2 regions of the Comamonas sp. 23 genome follow, and region 1 is predicted to be linked to the other one. Evidence: predicted binding sites of a transcription regulator. Region 1 holds the regulator's gene; the other holds the start of a gene.
The links. Region 1 encodes HrcA, which represses chaperone genes, less so after heat shock. Its sites were predicted from a motif close to TTAGCACTCNNNNNNNNNGAGTGCTAA; they were not measured.
Positions count from the first base shown of each region.

Region 2: a site for HrcA is predicted at 2,961-2,987, ahead of ACPEE1_RS19190 (co-chaperone GroES). Genes of this name have one in related genera too.

Region 1 is NZ_CP187127.1:1,334,786-1,342,154, reverse strand. It holds gene ygiD (4,5-DOPA dioxygenase extradiol) at 1-810, opposite strand, end outside; gene ACPEE1_RS06015 (NAD(P)-dependent alcohol dehydrogenase) at 949-1,992, opposite strand; gene ACPEE1_RS06010 (hypothetical protein) at 2,645-3,442, shown strand; gene ACPEE1_RS06005 (GreA/GreB family elongation factor) at 3,439-3,921, opposite strand; tRNA gene ACPEE1_RS06000 (tRNA-Ile) at 4,153-4,229, opposite strand; gene hrcA (heat-inducible transcriptional repressor HrcA) at 4,282-5,283, opposite strand; gene ACPEE1_RS05990 (NAD kinase) at 5,584-6,486, shown strand; gene recN (DNA repair protein RecN) at 6,483-7,369, shown strand, end outside.
Region 2 is NZ_CP187127.1:4,240,825-4,248,193, reverse strand. It holds gene ACPEE1_RS19200 (Zn-dependent hydrolase) at 1-578, shown strand, start outside; gene groL (chaperonin GroEL) at 765-2,408, opposite strand; gene ACPEE1_RS19190 (co-chaperone GroES) at 2,577-2,867, opposite strand; gene ACPEE1_RS19185 (TetR family transcriptional regulator C-terminal domain-containing protein) at 3,248-3,928, opposite strand; gene ACPEE1_RS19180 (histone H1) at 4,277-5,155, opposite strand; gene ACPEE1_RS19175 (ribonucleotide-diphosphate reductase subunit beta) at 5,350-6,477, opposite strand; gene ACPEE1_RS19170 (ribonucleoside-diphosphate reductase subunit alpha) at 6,536-7,369, opposite strand, start outside.

The sequences.
Region 1 (7,369 bases):
GCCATGGGCGGCGCCCAGCGCATACAGCAAGGGCCAGTAGTGGTCCGGCGTGGGTACGGCCATCCGGGCGGATGCATGCAGCTGCTGGTAGGCCACCAGCGCTTCCCGGTTGCCTGCCAACAAGGCCTGCTTGGCCGCTTCGTCAAACTGCTGGGCCCAGTCGCGGGCGGCCATCAGCCCTTCGGGCGCGCCGCGCACCGTTGCGCGCAGGTTGTGCACGATATTGCCGCTGCCGATGAGCAGCACGCCCTGCTCGCGCAAGGCTGCCAGCTCCTTGCCCACGGCATAGTGGTAGGGGGCAGACTGGTTGTAGTCGATCGAGACCTGGAACACCGGCACATCGGCCTGGGGGTAGAGGTGGTGCAAGACGGTCCAGGTGCCGTGGTCCAGCCCCCACTGGTCCGTCAGCTGCGCCTGGCCGCTGCGCACCAGCGCGGACGCCTTGGCCGCGAGCGCTGGGTGGCCAGCGGCCGGGTACTGCATTGCATGCAGCTCGGCCGGAAAGCCTGAGAAATCGTGGATGGTGGCGGGCTTGTCGTTGACCGTCACGCCGGTGCTGCCGCGCGTGAGCCAATGGGCCGACACCACCAGGATGGCGCTGGGCCGGGGCAGGCTGGCACCCCAGCGTTGCAGGTGCTGGGTAAAGGGGTTGGCGCTGATGGCATTCATCGGGCTGCCATGGCCGATGAACAGCACCGGCATTTTGCGCGGCGGCTGCGGGCTGCGGGCCAGGGCTTGGCCCATCGGCAAAAGAGCGGCCATCACCGCAGACAGACTGCCGGACAGGACCAGGGAGCGACGTGACAACATGGGGCGTGGAGCAAAAACAAAGGGCCGCAGTCTGAGGCGGCAGAGGGGCACAAGTTCCGCCGCAGCCCCCAAAGAAAAATGCAGTGCTTGCCCAGGGCATGCACTGCATTGGCTTTGGAGCATCAGGCGGTCAACACATCAGATGCTGGCGTTGTCGATCACAAAACGGTAGGCCACATCGCCGCGCAGCATGCGCTCATAGGCCTCGTTGATCTGCTCGGCCTGGATCAGCTCGATGTCCGCCACAATGCCGTGCTCGGCGCAGAAATCGAGCATCTCCTGCGTCTCGGGGATACCGCCGATCAGCGAACCGGCGAGGCTGCGCCGCTTCATGATCAGGCCAAACACACCGGGCGAGGGATGCGGGGTGGAGGGCGCGCCCACCAGGGTCATCGTGCCATCGCGCTTGAGCAGGTTGAAGAAGGGATCGAGCTCATGCGGGGCCGCAACGGTGTTCAGGATGAAGTCCAGGCTTTGCGCATGCGCGGCCATCTCATCGGCATGGCGTGAGACCACCACCTCGGCAGCGCCCAACGCCTTGGCCGCATCGCGCTTGGATTCGGACGTGGTGAACGCCACCACATGCGCGCCCATCGCATGCGCCAGCTTGATGCCCATATGGCCCAGCCCGCCAATGCCCACCACGCCCACCTTGTGGCCGGGCCCCACGCGCCAGTGGCGCAGAGGCGAATAGGTGGTGATGCCGGCGCACAGCAGCGGCGCCACAGCGGCCAGCTGTTCCGGTGGATGGCTGACCCGCAGCACATAGCGCTGGTGCACCACAATGCTTTGCGAATAGCCGCCCAGGGTATGGCCCGGCGCATCGGCGGTAGGCCCGTTGTAGGTGCCGACCATGTGGTTGCAGTAGTTCTCCAGCCCCATGCCGCAGTCCACACAGTGCTGGCAACTGTCGACGATGCAGCCCACGCCTACCAGATCCCCGGGCTTGAAATCGCTCACATCGGAGCCGACTGCCGCGACCTCGCCGACAATCTCATGCCCGGGCACACAGGGGTAGAGCGTGCCCGCCCATTCGGAGCGCACCTGGTGGATGTCCGAGTGGCAGACGCCGCAATAGGCAATGCGGATCTGCACGTCCTTGGCGCCCGGCGTGCGGCGCTCGATGTTCAGGGCTTGCAGGGGTTGGTCACCCGCGTGGGCGCCATAGGCTTTGACGGTCATGGTGAAGGTCCTATTCCGTTCGTGGAGGTCAGCGCATGGCGCGGGCAAGGCCACGCCAGCTGGCAGATGCACGGGGTGCTGCCGCCATGCAAAGGCATAGGCAGTCATGCCCGCATGAAGGCGCGTTCATCTTACGCCCCTTGTATGGCAGATCTGCTGGGGCCGGGCAACGGCTTGCAAACCGCTGGTTCTGCCGCCAAAAGCTGATCGCCCTTTTCTTAAAATGGTTTTATGAGAATAATTCTCATTTGCGAATATGATCAACACCAAGGTTCAGCGATTGCCGCCGTTCCTTGTTTCATCGTGGGGCGACCTACTGGGTTTTCACTCCAGTGGTCGTTTTTGCTAGCCAGCGGTTCTCCATGTAGCCAGGCATTTTTTTCACGTTGAAGCGCTCTCGCCGTCTTTGCTGCGCGCTCCGCCCAAGTCCTTCCAATGGACCTTGCCAGGTCAGTGCTCCGGAAGCAGGCATATGCCCTCGCGGCATGGCGATCCTCTCCCCTGTCTCGTTTATTGCTCAGCGGATGCGCTGTCAAGCGCCTCCTTGTACAGCGCTTTCCTGTCGCCCGGTGCTGCTGACGCCATCCGGCTATACCCGATGACATAAAAAGTATGCAAGTGCTAACATCCACTCCAATCATCTGGAGTTGGTATGAGAATATTCATTTCATGGATTGCTAAGTCACTGATCGCTGTGGCTGCCGCGCTGGGCTTGCAGGCCGCGCAGGCACAGGGCCTGCTGTTCACGCCAGGCAGCATCAACTTCAGCAACACGGCGGCAGGCAGCGTATCGGCAGCGCAGAGCGTCACGGTGGAGTACCAGGGACCCACGCCATTCGTACTGAATGTCAGCAGCGTCACGCCGCCTGCAAACTCCGCCTTCACGGTCGTGGACAGCAGCTGCGCTGCAGGCCCCTATCCGCAATTCACGCCTTGTACGATCAGCTTTACGTTCACTGCGCCGGCTGCTGCGGGCCCTGTCACAGATGCCTTCCGCTTTGAAGTCGACAATCTTGGCACCCAGTCCATCACCCTGAACGGCTCCTCGGATGGCGCCACGCCCCAGTCCATCACCTTCAACTCCACCCCGCCCAGTCCTGCCCCTGTGGGAGGCAGCTACGATATTGCAGCCACCGGCGGTGAATCGGGCGAGCCGGTTGTTTTCTCCATCGATCCCTCAGCGGCTGCGATTTGTTCGGTCACGGGCAACACGGTAAGCTTTCTCAGCGTGGGCACCTGCGTGGTCAATGCCAACCAGGCAGGCAATGGCGCCTATTTCGCAGCCCCTCAAGAGCAGCAAAGCTTTGCGGTGACCGCAGCCCCGACCGCCAACCCCGGCACGCCCGAACCTGTGCCCGCACTGGGCGCCTGGGCAGCGGTGCTGCTGTCCAGCTTGGTGGCGGTGGCCATGGTGCTGGTGCAAACGCGGCGCAGGGTTCAGCCAGCTTAACGAACCCATAGCACCTCCAACTTCTGCCTGGCCTGCGCCACCTCCAGCGTCACCTCATCTCCCTCAGCCTTGCCCAGCAGCGCCTGGCCCAACGGCGCTTGGCTGCTGATCACCTGGATGGATTCAGCGCCGATGACCAGCTTCATGTTGCCCCCTTCAGGGCCAAGAAAGATCTGCTGCTGTCTCTCGTCCGCATCCAGCAGGCAAACCAGCGCGCCCAGCTGTATGCCCCTGCCGGCGCTATAGGGCTGCGGGCAAAAAAGCCGCCAATGGACCAGCGCCTGGTGGATGGCCTCAGCGCGCCGCGCCTGGCCCGTCGCCAGGTAGGCCGCCTCCAGGCCCAAGGTGTCGTACTTGTTCTCGGCAATATTTTCCTCGTGGGTCGCCGCTTCATGCGCCGCACTCACCGCCTGCTCGACCTGCTGCAGGTCATCGGCCAGCCGCTCCAGCACCAGCTGCTGCAGCAAGGATTTATCCACCATGAAAGAGGCCTCTTGAACAAGTTGGGGGGATGATTATGAACCGGCATGGGTTGGTCATTGCCAGACTCAGGGGCTGTGTGGAGCCGCTGGACAGAGGGTGCAGCTGCTGCTGCCCAGAATGACCTTCTTGTCATGGGTACATTCGGCAATACACCAAACGCCGCGCGCACCACCGACAATAAAAAAGCCACACAGCATCAAAAATGATAGCTGTGCAGCCAATGAATCTGGTAGGGCGTGAGGGACTTGAACCCGCGACCAAAGGATTATGAGTCCTCTGCTCTAACCAACTGAGCTAACGCCCCGGTACCACCACCTGCCAGAAGCCCTGGCGAGTGAAGCTGTGCATTCTAGCGTCTATTTCGGATGGCTCAGTGCGTTGGATACGAGCTTGGAGGTGATTCCAACGATCTGGATCATCTTCTCGTAGGGCATGCGTTTGGGGCCGATGACGCCCAGGGTGCCGACCACCTTGCCGTTGACCTGGTACGGCGTGCTGACGACCGACAGCTCCTCGACGGACAGCAACTGGCTCTCGCCACCGATGTAGATTTGCACACCTTCTGCGCGGTTGGAGTTCTCCAGCAGGTGCAGGATCTGGGTCTTTTGCTCGAACAGGTCAAAGGCCCGGCGCAGGTTGGTCATGTCGTTGCTGAAATCGCTGACGGCCAGCAGGTTGCGCTCGCCAGCAATCACCAGTTCATGCGGTGCTTCTTGGGCGTCTTCATCCACATTCACGGCCGCCAGCATCAGTGCGGCGATCTCGTCGCGCAGGCTGTCCACTTCCTTGCGCAGCAGCTGGCGCACCTGCTCCATCGCCAAACCGGCGTAATGGGCGTTGAGGTAGTTGGCCGTCTCAATCAGCTGGCTTTGCGAGTAGTCCGACTCAGTGAAGATCACCCGGTTCTGCACATCGCCTTCGGGCGAGACCAGGATCAGCAGGATGCGCTTTTCCGACAGGCGCAAAAACTCGATATGGCGGAACGACGAGCTTTTGCGCGGCGCCTGCACCACGCCCACATACTGCGACAGCTCCGAGAGCACGCCAGCAGCGCTGGTGATGACCTTTTGCGGCTGCTCGGGCGCAATCTCGGCCGACACCACCTGGTCCGGGTCTACGGTCAGCATGGTGTCGACAAACAGGCGGTAGCCCTTGGCGGTGGGGATGCGGCCGGCCGAGGTGTAGGGGCTGGCAATCAGGCCCAGGCCTTCGAGGTCGGCCATCACATTGCGGATGGTGGCCGGCGAAAAGTCCAGCCCGGGCGCCTGCGTGAGCGCGCGCGAGCCCACTGGGTGGCCATCCGCTATATAGCGTTCCACCAAGGTTTTGAGCAGCAGCCGAGCGCGGTCATCGAGCATGGGCGCATTTTATCCGTGTCCTTGGCGCCAGCAGCCGCGTTCGGGCCAGAACCAGGGATACCCAGAGGATTCCAGCCAGCAGCCGGACGCCAGAGATGGCTACCACGCACCCGACTTATGGCGCCCATGCAACAATGAAGCCGTAGCTACCCCGCGTGCCTGCCTGCAGGCGCCCGGCCAGCTCCAGGCCCAGTCCCGGCCACCGGCGCAGCCCGCCTTTGCAGGGCAGGCGGCAGCCGCCAACTGGGGCTGCTCAAGAAATTCAAAAAGATTACGCCACTTTGGTGATGTAATTTGCGTATGCAGTCTCGCTTCCAACATATTGCCCTGATCGGCAAACACCATGCGCCGCCCACTGCCGAGGTGCGCCAGCAGTCCTATGCGGCTTTCAGCCAGATCGCCTGCTATATCGAGGCCCAGGGCGGCACTGCATTCCTGGAGAAGGAAACCGCCGCCTTCACCGGCATGGAACACTACCCGACACTCAGCATGCAGGAGATCGGTGAGCGCTGCGACCTGGTCATTGTGCTTGGCGGTGACGGCACCATGCTGGGCGTGGGACGCGAGCTGGCCCAGTACAACACGCCCCTGGTCGGCATCAACCAGGGGCGCCTGGGCTTTGTGACCGATGTCCCGCTGCAGACCTTCATGGGACCGCTCTCGGCGATTCTGGCCGGCGAGTACGAAGAAGAAGTGCGCTCGATGATCCATGCCCGCGTGATGCGCGAAGGCCAATGCGTCTTCGAGGCGCTGGCCTTCAACGATGTGGTGGTCAACCGGGGCGGCACCTCGGGCATGGTCGAGCTGCGGGTCGAGGTCGATGGCCAGCTGGTGGCCAACCAGCGCGCAGACGGTTTGATCATTGCAACGCCGACGGGCTCGACGGCCTATGCGTTGTCGGTCGGCGGGCCCATCGTGCACCCGACGGTGCCCTGCTGGGTGATGGCGCCGATTGCGCCGCATATGCTGTCCAACCGGCCCAGTGTGATTCCTGACTCGCAGGAGATTTCGATCGAGGTGATTGGCGGGCGCGATGTGGCCGCCAATTTCGACATGCAGTCGCTCGCCTCGATCCTGCGTGGTGACAAGATTTTGGTGCGCAGCGCGCCGCACAAGGCGCGCTTTCTGCACCCCCGGGGCTGGAACTACTACGCCACTCTGCGCAAAAAGCTGGGCTGGAACGAAGGGGGCATTACGCCATGAGCCTCAGACGCATTGGCTTGCGTGATTTCGTCATCGTCGAGCAGCTGGAGGTGGATTTCCAGCCCGGCTTCACGGCACTGACCGGCGAGACGGGTGCCGGCAAATCGATCCTGATCGATGCTTTGCAGCTGGTGCTGGGACACCGTGCCGACACCGGTTTTGTGCGCCAGGGCGCCAGCCGCGCCGAGCTGATGGCCGAGTTCGATACGCCCGCCACGCTCGAAGGCTTTCTGGCCGACAACGACATGCCCGGCGAAGAAACGCTGCTGCTGCGCCGCGTGATCGACGCGCAGGGCAAGAGCAAGTTCTGGATCAATGGCGTGCCCGCCACCGCCACGCAGCTGCGCAGCATTGCGGGCGACTTGGTCGATATCCATGGCCAGCATGCCTGGCAGGGGCTGACCCAGCCCGAGTCGGTGCGCCAGCTGCTGGACGCCTACGCCGGTACCGACAGCACTCCCACGCAGCGCGCCTATGCGCTCTGGCGCAGTGCCGACAAGGCCTTGCAGCAAGCGCGCAGCATGGAAGAAACCCACCAGCGCGAGCGCGAACGCCTGCTCTGGCAGATCGCCGAAATCGACAAGCTCGCGCCCGGCCCGCAGGAATGGGAAGAGCTCAACACCCAGCATGGGCGCCTGTCCAATGCCCAGGCCTTGATGGATGCGGCCAACAACGCGATTGCCAGCCTGGAAGGCGAAGACGGCGGCGCGCTCACCCATGTCAACCGCAGCCTGCATGCGCTGCAGGCCCAGGCCCATGTGGAGCCCGGTTTCTCCGCGATGGCCGAGTCGCTGGAATCGTGCCTGGCCCAGCTCGAGGATGTGGTGCGCTCGCTCAACGGCTACCTGCGCCATGCCGAGCTGGACCCGGACAAGCTCGAGCA
Region 2 (7,369 bases), 2.1 Mb from region 1:
CCGTCACCGGCATGGAAGCGCATGCCGGCCCCACGCCGATGGCGCTGCGCAAGGATGCGCTGCAAGTTGCCACCCGGGTGATGCAGGAGGTGGTGGCCTGCGCGCACCGCCACCCGCCGCACGGGCGCGGCACGGTCGGCATGGTGCATGTGCATCCCAACAGCCGCAATGTGATTCCGGGCGAGGTGAAATTCAGCATCGACCTGCGCAATGCCACCGACGCCGACTGCGAGGCCATGGACCAGGATATTCGCGCGGTGGCCGCGCGCATCAGCCAGGAGACGGGGCTGACGATCAAGATCGATCTGGTGTCCAGCTACACCGCGCAACCTTTCAACCCCGATTGCATCGATGCGGTGCGGCGCGGCGCGCAGATGCTGGGTTACTCCCACATGGATGCCGTCTCGGGCGCGGGCCATGATGCCGTCTACATGGCGCGCCTGGCGCCAGCGGGCATGATCTTCATCCCCTGCAAGGATGGCATATCGCACAACGAGATCGAAGACGCCAAGCCCGAGCACATCACGGCCGGCTGCAATGTGCTGCTGCACGCGATGCTGGAGCGCGCAGGCCGTTGAGCCGGTGAGAGGCTGCGCGGCGGGTCTCCACCGCGCTGCAGCAGTCCCACCGCAAGGCGCTGTGAGCCTGAGGCACAAGCCATAAAAAAACCCGGCCACCTTGACGGTGCCGGGTTTTTTGGTGTCTGGCCCCAAGCCCGCAAGGGGTCTTGCAGGCTTGATGGTGCGCTATGACAGCCGGGGCAATTACATGCCCATGCCGCCCATACCACCCATGCCGCCCATGTCGGGCATGGCAGGAGCGGATTCAGCCTTGGGGGCTTCAGCGATCATGCACTCGGTGGTCAGCAGCAGCGAAGCCACGGACGCAGCGTTTTGCAGCGCGGTGCGGGTCACCTTCGTTGGGTCCAGGATACCCATTTCCAGCATGTCGCCGTAGGTGTCGTTGGCAGCGTTGAAGCCGAAGTTGCCCGTGCCCTTGAGCACGGCATCGACCACCACCGATGGCTCGCCACCAGCGTTGGACACGATTTCGCGCAGAGGCGCTTCGATGGCCTTCATCACCAGCTTGATACCAGCGTCTTGCTCGGCATTGCCGGTAGCCAGCGCGCCCACGGATTGCTTGGCACGCAGCAGCGCCACGCCACCACCGGCCACGATGCCTTCTTCCACCGCAGCGCGGGTCGCGTGCAGGGCGTCTTCCACGCGGGCCTTCTTTTCCTTCATCTCGACTTCGGTGGCAGCGCCCACCTTGATCACGGCAACACCGCCGGCCAGCTTGGCCACGCGCTCTTGCAGCTTTTCACGGTCGTAGTCGGACGTGGCTTCTTCGATCTGAGCGCGGATTTGCTTGACGCGGGCTTCGATTTCAGCAGCTTGGCCAGCACCGTCGATGATGGTGGTGTTTTCCTTGCCGATTTCGACGCGTTGGGCTTGGCCCAGGTCTTCCAGGGTCACCTTTTCCAGCGACAGGCCCACTTCTTCAGCGATCACCTTGCCGCCGGTCAGGATGGCGATGTCTTCCAGCATGGCCTTGCGACGATCGCCAAAGCCTGGAGCCTTCACAGCCACGACCTTCAGGATGCCACGGATGGTGTTGACCACCAGCGTTGCCAGTGCTTCGCCTTCGACGTCTTCTGCAATGATCAGCAGAGGACGGCCGGCCTTGGCCACAGCTTCGAGCGTAGGCAGCAGGTCACGGATGTTGCTGATCTTCTTGTCGAACAGCAGCACGAAGGGGTTGTCCAAAATAGCGGCTTGCTTTTCTGGGTTGTTGATGAAGTAGGGCGACAGGTAGCCGCGGTCGAACTGCATGCCTTCAACGACGTCGAGTTCGTTGTCCAGCGACTTGCCTTCTTCCACGGTAATCACGCCTTCCTTGCCGACCTTGTCCATCGCGTCAGCAATGATCTTGCCCACGGATTCGTCGGAGTTGGCGGAGATCGAGCCGACTTGGGCGATTTCCTTGGAGGTGGTGGTGGCCTTGGATTGCTTCTTGAGCTCTTCCACCAGGGCGGCGACAGCCTTGTCGATGCCGCGCTTCAGATCCATCGGGTTCAGACCAGCGGCCACGTACTTGGAGCCTTCGCGCACGATGGCTTGGGCCAGCACGGTAGCGGTCGTGGTGCCGTCACCAGCGATGTCGTTGGTCTTGGAGGCCACTTCCTTCACGAGCTGGGCGCCCATGTTCTGCAGCTTGTCCTTGAGTTCCACTTCCTTGGCCACGGACACACCGTCCTTGGTCACGGTAGGGGCGCCGAACGAACGCTCGAGCACCACGTTGCGGCCCTTGGGGCCCAGGGTCACTTTGACTGCGTTAGCCAGAATGTTCACGCCTTCAACCATGCGTGCACGTGCTTCACCGCCGAATACTACGTCTTTTGCTGCCATTTTTGGCTCCTAAATACTTGAAAACTTGAAATGAGAATGAATGCTCGGGAGAGAAAGCGTAGCGAGCAGGTGTCAGGCTAGGCGCACGGATCGCAGCAACCGGAACGTACTTGGGTACGTGAGGATTGCGAGCACCGCGCAACGACGCCTGGCGCCTGCGCAGTAGCTTTATTTCTCGACGACGGCGAAGAGGTCTTCTTCCTTCATCACCAGCAGTTCATTGCCGTCCACCTTGACCGATTGGCCAGAGTACTTGCCGAACAGCACGCGGTCGCCGACCTTCACACCCAGGGTGATGGACTCGCCCTTGTCGTTCTTCTTGCCTGGGCCGACGGCCAGCACTTCGCCTTGGTCTGGCTTTTCAGCAGCGTTGTCGGGGATGTAGATGCCCGAAGCGGTCTTGGTTTCGTTTTCCAGACGCTTAACGATCACGCGATCGTGCAGAGGACGCAGGTTCATAACAACTCCTTCAATATCAATACCAGGTTTTGATGAAAGATGGCCCGGCAGATGCCGCGCCAAATACGCAAAAATGTCTGAGAAGTGGTGGTTTTAGCACTCTACCCCTTCGAGTGCTAATAATAAGGTCATTTGATGACAGTTCAAGACTGCGGGGGCTAAAAAATCGATCCAGGGGCACTGCCCGATCACGATACCTCTGCGCAAGAATCACGAAAGCGCTGGTGGGGACTGAAGATGCTGCTATTGAAAGAGGTGCATCTCATGGCGGCAGCCGATCCCGCGCAGCGCACCCATGCTGCGAAGCCCGCACGGGGGCCCGGGCCAGATCACCGCAGCTGGAACTTCCATGCATGGGCCTGGAGGCGGCATGCCCCGGGTCAGTCCGGCAGCTCGATCTTGAGCGTGGCCGACAGCATCTGCACCAGCAAGGCCTCGGCCTGGGCGAAGTCACCCGCGTCCAGCGCGGCCTTGTTTTGCAGCAGCGCAAACTGGGTTTGCTGGTCGACATAGCCTTGGGTGATGGCCCAGATGCTGAACATCAGGTGCTGGAAATTGACGGGCGCAATCAGGCCTTGTTCGGCCCAATGCGCAAACGCTGCCACATTGGCTGCCAGCAACGGGGCGATGCGCTCGCGCACGGCCGAGGCGGCAAAGGGCGCGCCAGCAATCATCTCCTTGGTGAACAGCTGGCTGCCATAAGGGCGGGTGCGTGCAAATTCGAACTTCTCGCGGATGTACTGGCGGATCTGCTGGGCCGGGTCGCCGTCCTTGGACAGGCCTGTCATATGGCCCAGCCAGTCGTCGATCACCGATGCCAGCACGGCCTGGTACAGCGCCTCCTTGCTGGGGTAGTAGTACAGCAGGTTGTGGCGGCTAAAGCCGGCATCCTGCGCGATCTGCTCCAGCGGAGCACCTTCAAAACCCAGCAATGCGAAATGCCGCTCTGCCGAGCCCAGGATCAGGTCAATCTTGCGCAGACGGGCCGCACTGGGTTTGCGTGCCATCTCTGCAGTGGCTGCCTGCGAGAGCGCTGGCGGTGTGGGAAGGGCATCATTCATGAGCCTGTATTGTCTGGCATTTGCGATCGCCGATGGCGCGGCTGCATGAAGAACCTGCTGGTCGCGGGCGATTTCCTCGCGCTGTGACGCTGTCCTGGTGGACTGTCTGGCAGACCCGTCTGCTGCCTTGCTCACCGAGCCGGCTTGGATGACGCATCCATCGAAGGCGTGGGCAACGATGCGCGCTCTGGACCGTGGCAACTGGGAGCGGTTGTTGCGGCGTCATTGGCTTTTTTGTGCGCACCAAGCAGCGGACACCAGGCATAAAAAAAGGCAACGCATTGTGCGTTGCCTTGGATGCCAAGCGGTGCCTTGCGGCACCCGGGCATGCTGCCCGGCTTGGGGTAATTATTGTGGGCGGCTGTTGGTTGGGAAAGGCCATGCCGCATTGGTGCTGAGCACGGTCTTGACAGGCTCTGCAGCAGCAGGCGCAGCAGCTGGGGCCTTGGCAGGAGCAGCAGCCTTCTTGGCGGGAGCAGCCTTCTTCGCAGGTGCTGGAGCCTTGGCAGCAGGGGCCTTGGCAGGAGCAGCGGCCTTCTTGGCGGGAGCTGGAGCCTTGGCAGGAGCAGCAGCCTTCTTGGCAGGAGCAGCGGCCTTCTTGGCGGGAGCAGCGGCCTTCTTGGCGGGAGCTGCAGCCTTTTTGGCAGGAGCGGCAGCCTTCTTAGCTGGAGCAGCGGCCTTCTTCGCAGGAGCGGCCGCCTTCTTAGCTGGAGCTGCAGCCTTCTTGGCAGGAGCAGCGGCCTTCTTGGCAGGAGCTGCGGCCTTCTTCGCAGGAGCAGCAGCCTTCTTGGCGGGAGCTGCGGCCTTCTTGGCAGGAGCAGCAGCCTTCTTCGCAGGAGTGGCAGCCTTCTTCGCAGGAGCGGCAGCCTTCTTCGCAGGAGTGGCAGCCTTCTTCGCAGGAGCGGCAGCCTTCTTCGCAGGAGCGGCAGCCTTCTTCGCAGGAGCTGCAGCCTTCTTAGCTGGAGCAGCGGCCTTCTTCACGGCAGTCTTGGCAGCTGCGGTGGATTTGGTTGCGGGCTTGGCGGCGGCCTTCTTGGCGGCTGGCTTAGCAGCGGCCTTTTTGGCGACGGCCTTAGCAGCAGGCTTTGCCGCTGCCTTGGTGGCGGCTGGCTTGGCAGCGGCCTTGGGCTTTGCAGCTGCCTTGGGGGCGGCTGCCTTGGTTGCAACTGCCTTCTTGGCAGTTGCCTTGGTGTCAGCAGTTTTCTTGCTTGCTTTGGACGTTGCCATGCTCTTCTCCTTCGGTCAATTTAGAAAGCAGACTTCATGCCTGATTGAATTCGACACGAAGTTTTGATAGCAAACTGAATTGTGCATCAGCTGCTAGCAACTGGCATAGTGCAAACCTCAATAAAGACGCCAAATTTCACAGTTTTCTCTCAGGAAAACCACATTCTGACGAGGTTTGCACATCAAGGTCGGCGTCAATCCCAGGAAAGCGCGCCACCGGACTGGTATTCGATGACCCGTGTCTCGAAGAAATTTCGCTCCTTTTTCAGGTCGATCATCTCGCTCATCCACGGGAAAGGGTTGTCCTCGTTGGGGTACAAAGCATCCAGGCCGATCTGCGTTGCGCGGCGGTTGGCGATGTAGCGCAGGTAGCCTTTGAACATCGATGCGTTCATGCCCAGCACACCTCTTGGCATCGTGTCTTCGGCGTATTGGTATTCAAGTTCGACTGCCTGAATAAACAAGGCCTTGATCTCGTCCTTGAACGCGCTGGTCCACAGCTGCGGGTTCTCCAGCTTGAGCTGGTTGATCAGGTCGATGCCGAAGTTGCAGTGCATGGACTCGTCGCGCAGGATGTACTGGTACTGCTCGGCTGCGCCCGTCATCTTGTTCTGGCGGCCCAGCGCCAGGATCTGCGTGAAGCCGACATAGAAGAACAGGCCCTCCATCAGGCAGGCAAAAACGATCAGGCTTTTGAGCAAGGTCTGGTCGGTCTGCGGCGTGCCGGTCTGGAAGTGGGGGTCCATGATCGCCTCGATGAAGGGGATCAGAAACGCATCCTTGTTGCGGATCGAGGGAACCTCGTTGTAGGCGTTGAAGATCTCGGCCTCATCCAAGCCCAGCGACTCCACGATGTACTGGTAGGCATGCGTGTGGATGGCTTCTTCAAAGGCCTGGCGCAGCAGAAACTGGCGGCACTCCGGCGCAGTGATGTGGCGGTAGGTGCCCAGCACAATGTTGTTGGCGGCCAGCGAATCGGCGGTGACGAAAAAGCCCAGGTTGCGCTTGACGATGCGGCGCTCGTCCTCGGTCAGGCCATGGGGCGATTTCCACAGCGCGATGTCGCGCGTCATGTTTACTTCTTGAGGCATCCAGTGGTTGGCGCAGGTGGCCAGGTATTTCTCCCAGGCCCATTTGTATTTGAAGGGCACCAGCTGGTTGACATCGGTCTTGGCGTTGATGATTCGCTTGTCGGCGGCATGGACGCGCTTGAATGTGGCGGCTGGGGATGCGGCAGGCGATGCAGAGGGCGAGGCCGCAGAGGTGGCCGGCGCGGCTGGTGTGGCCAGCGCGTCCATCGAATCTTCTTCAAAGCTCAACATGAATGAATGCTCCTGGTGGGGGCCGCGGCTGCGGCCAGGTTCAGACGGTTAGCAGCTCTTACTGGCAGGCTTCGCAGCCGGGGTCATCGATGGCGCAAAAGCGGATGTCGGTGCCGGGCGCGGCGGACTGCGATGCAGCAGCGGCGGCGTGGGCGACAGCCTGGGCGACGGGCGACGCATAGCTGCTGGGCACGGCATTGAGCACGCGGCTTTGGATGGTGGATTTCTCGGCCTGCGTGGCGCTGGTGGTGCGCAGGTAGTAGGTGGTCTTGAGGCCACGCACCCAGGCGAGCTTGTAGGCATCGTCGAGCTTCTTGCCCGAGGCCCCTGCCATATAGATATTGAGGCTTTGCGCCTGGTCTATCCATTTCTGGCGCCGGGAGGCCGCTTCCACCAACCAGACGGGGTCGACCTCAAAGGCTGTCGCATACAGGGCCTTGAGTGCGTGGGGCACGCGGTCGATGGGGCGCAGCGAGCCATCGAAATGCTTGAGGTCCATGACCATCACATCGTCCCACAGGCCCAGCGCTTTGAGGTCGCGCACCAGGTACTGGTTGATGACGGTGAACTCGCCCGAGAGGTTGGACTTGACCGAGAGGTTGCCAAACGAGGGCTCGATCGAGGCATCGACACCGACGATGTTGGAGATGGTGGCGGTGGGCGCAATGGCCACGCAGTTGGAGTTGCGCATGCCGTCCTGCGCGATCTTGCGGCGCAGCGCCTCCCAGTCCAGGCGCATGCTGCGGTCGACCTGCACATAGCCGGCCTGGCCGCGCGCCTGGGCGAGCAGGTCCAGTGTGTCCAGCGGCAAGATGCCTTGGCTCCAGAGCGAGCCGGGGTAGCTGCTGTAGACGCCGCGCTCGCGCGCCAGCTCGGTCGATGCCCAGTAGGC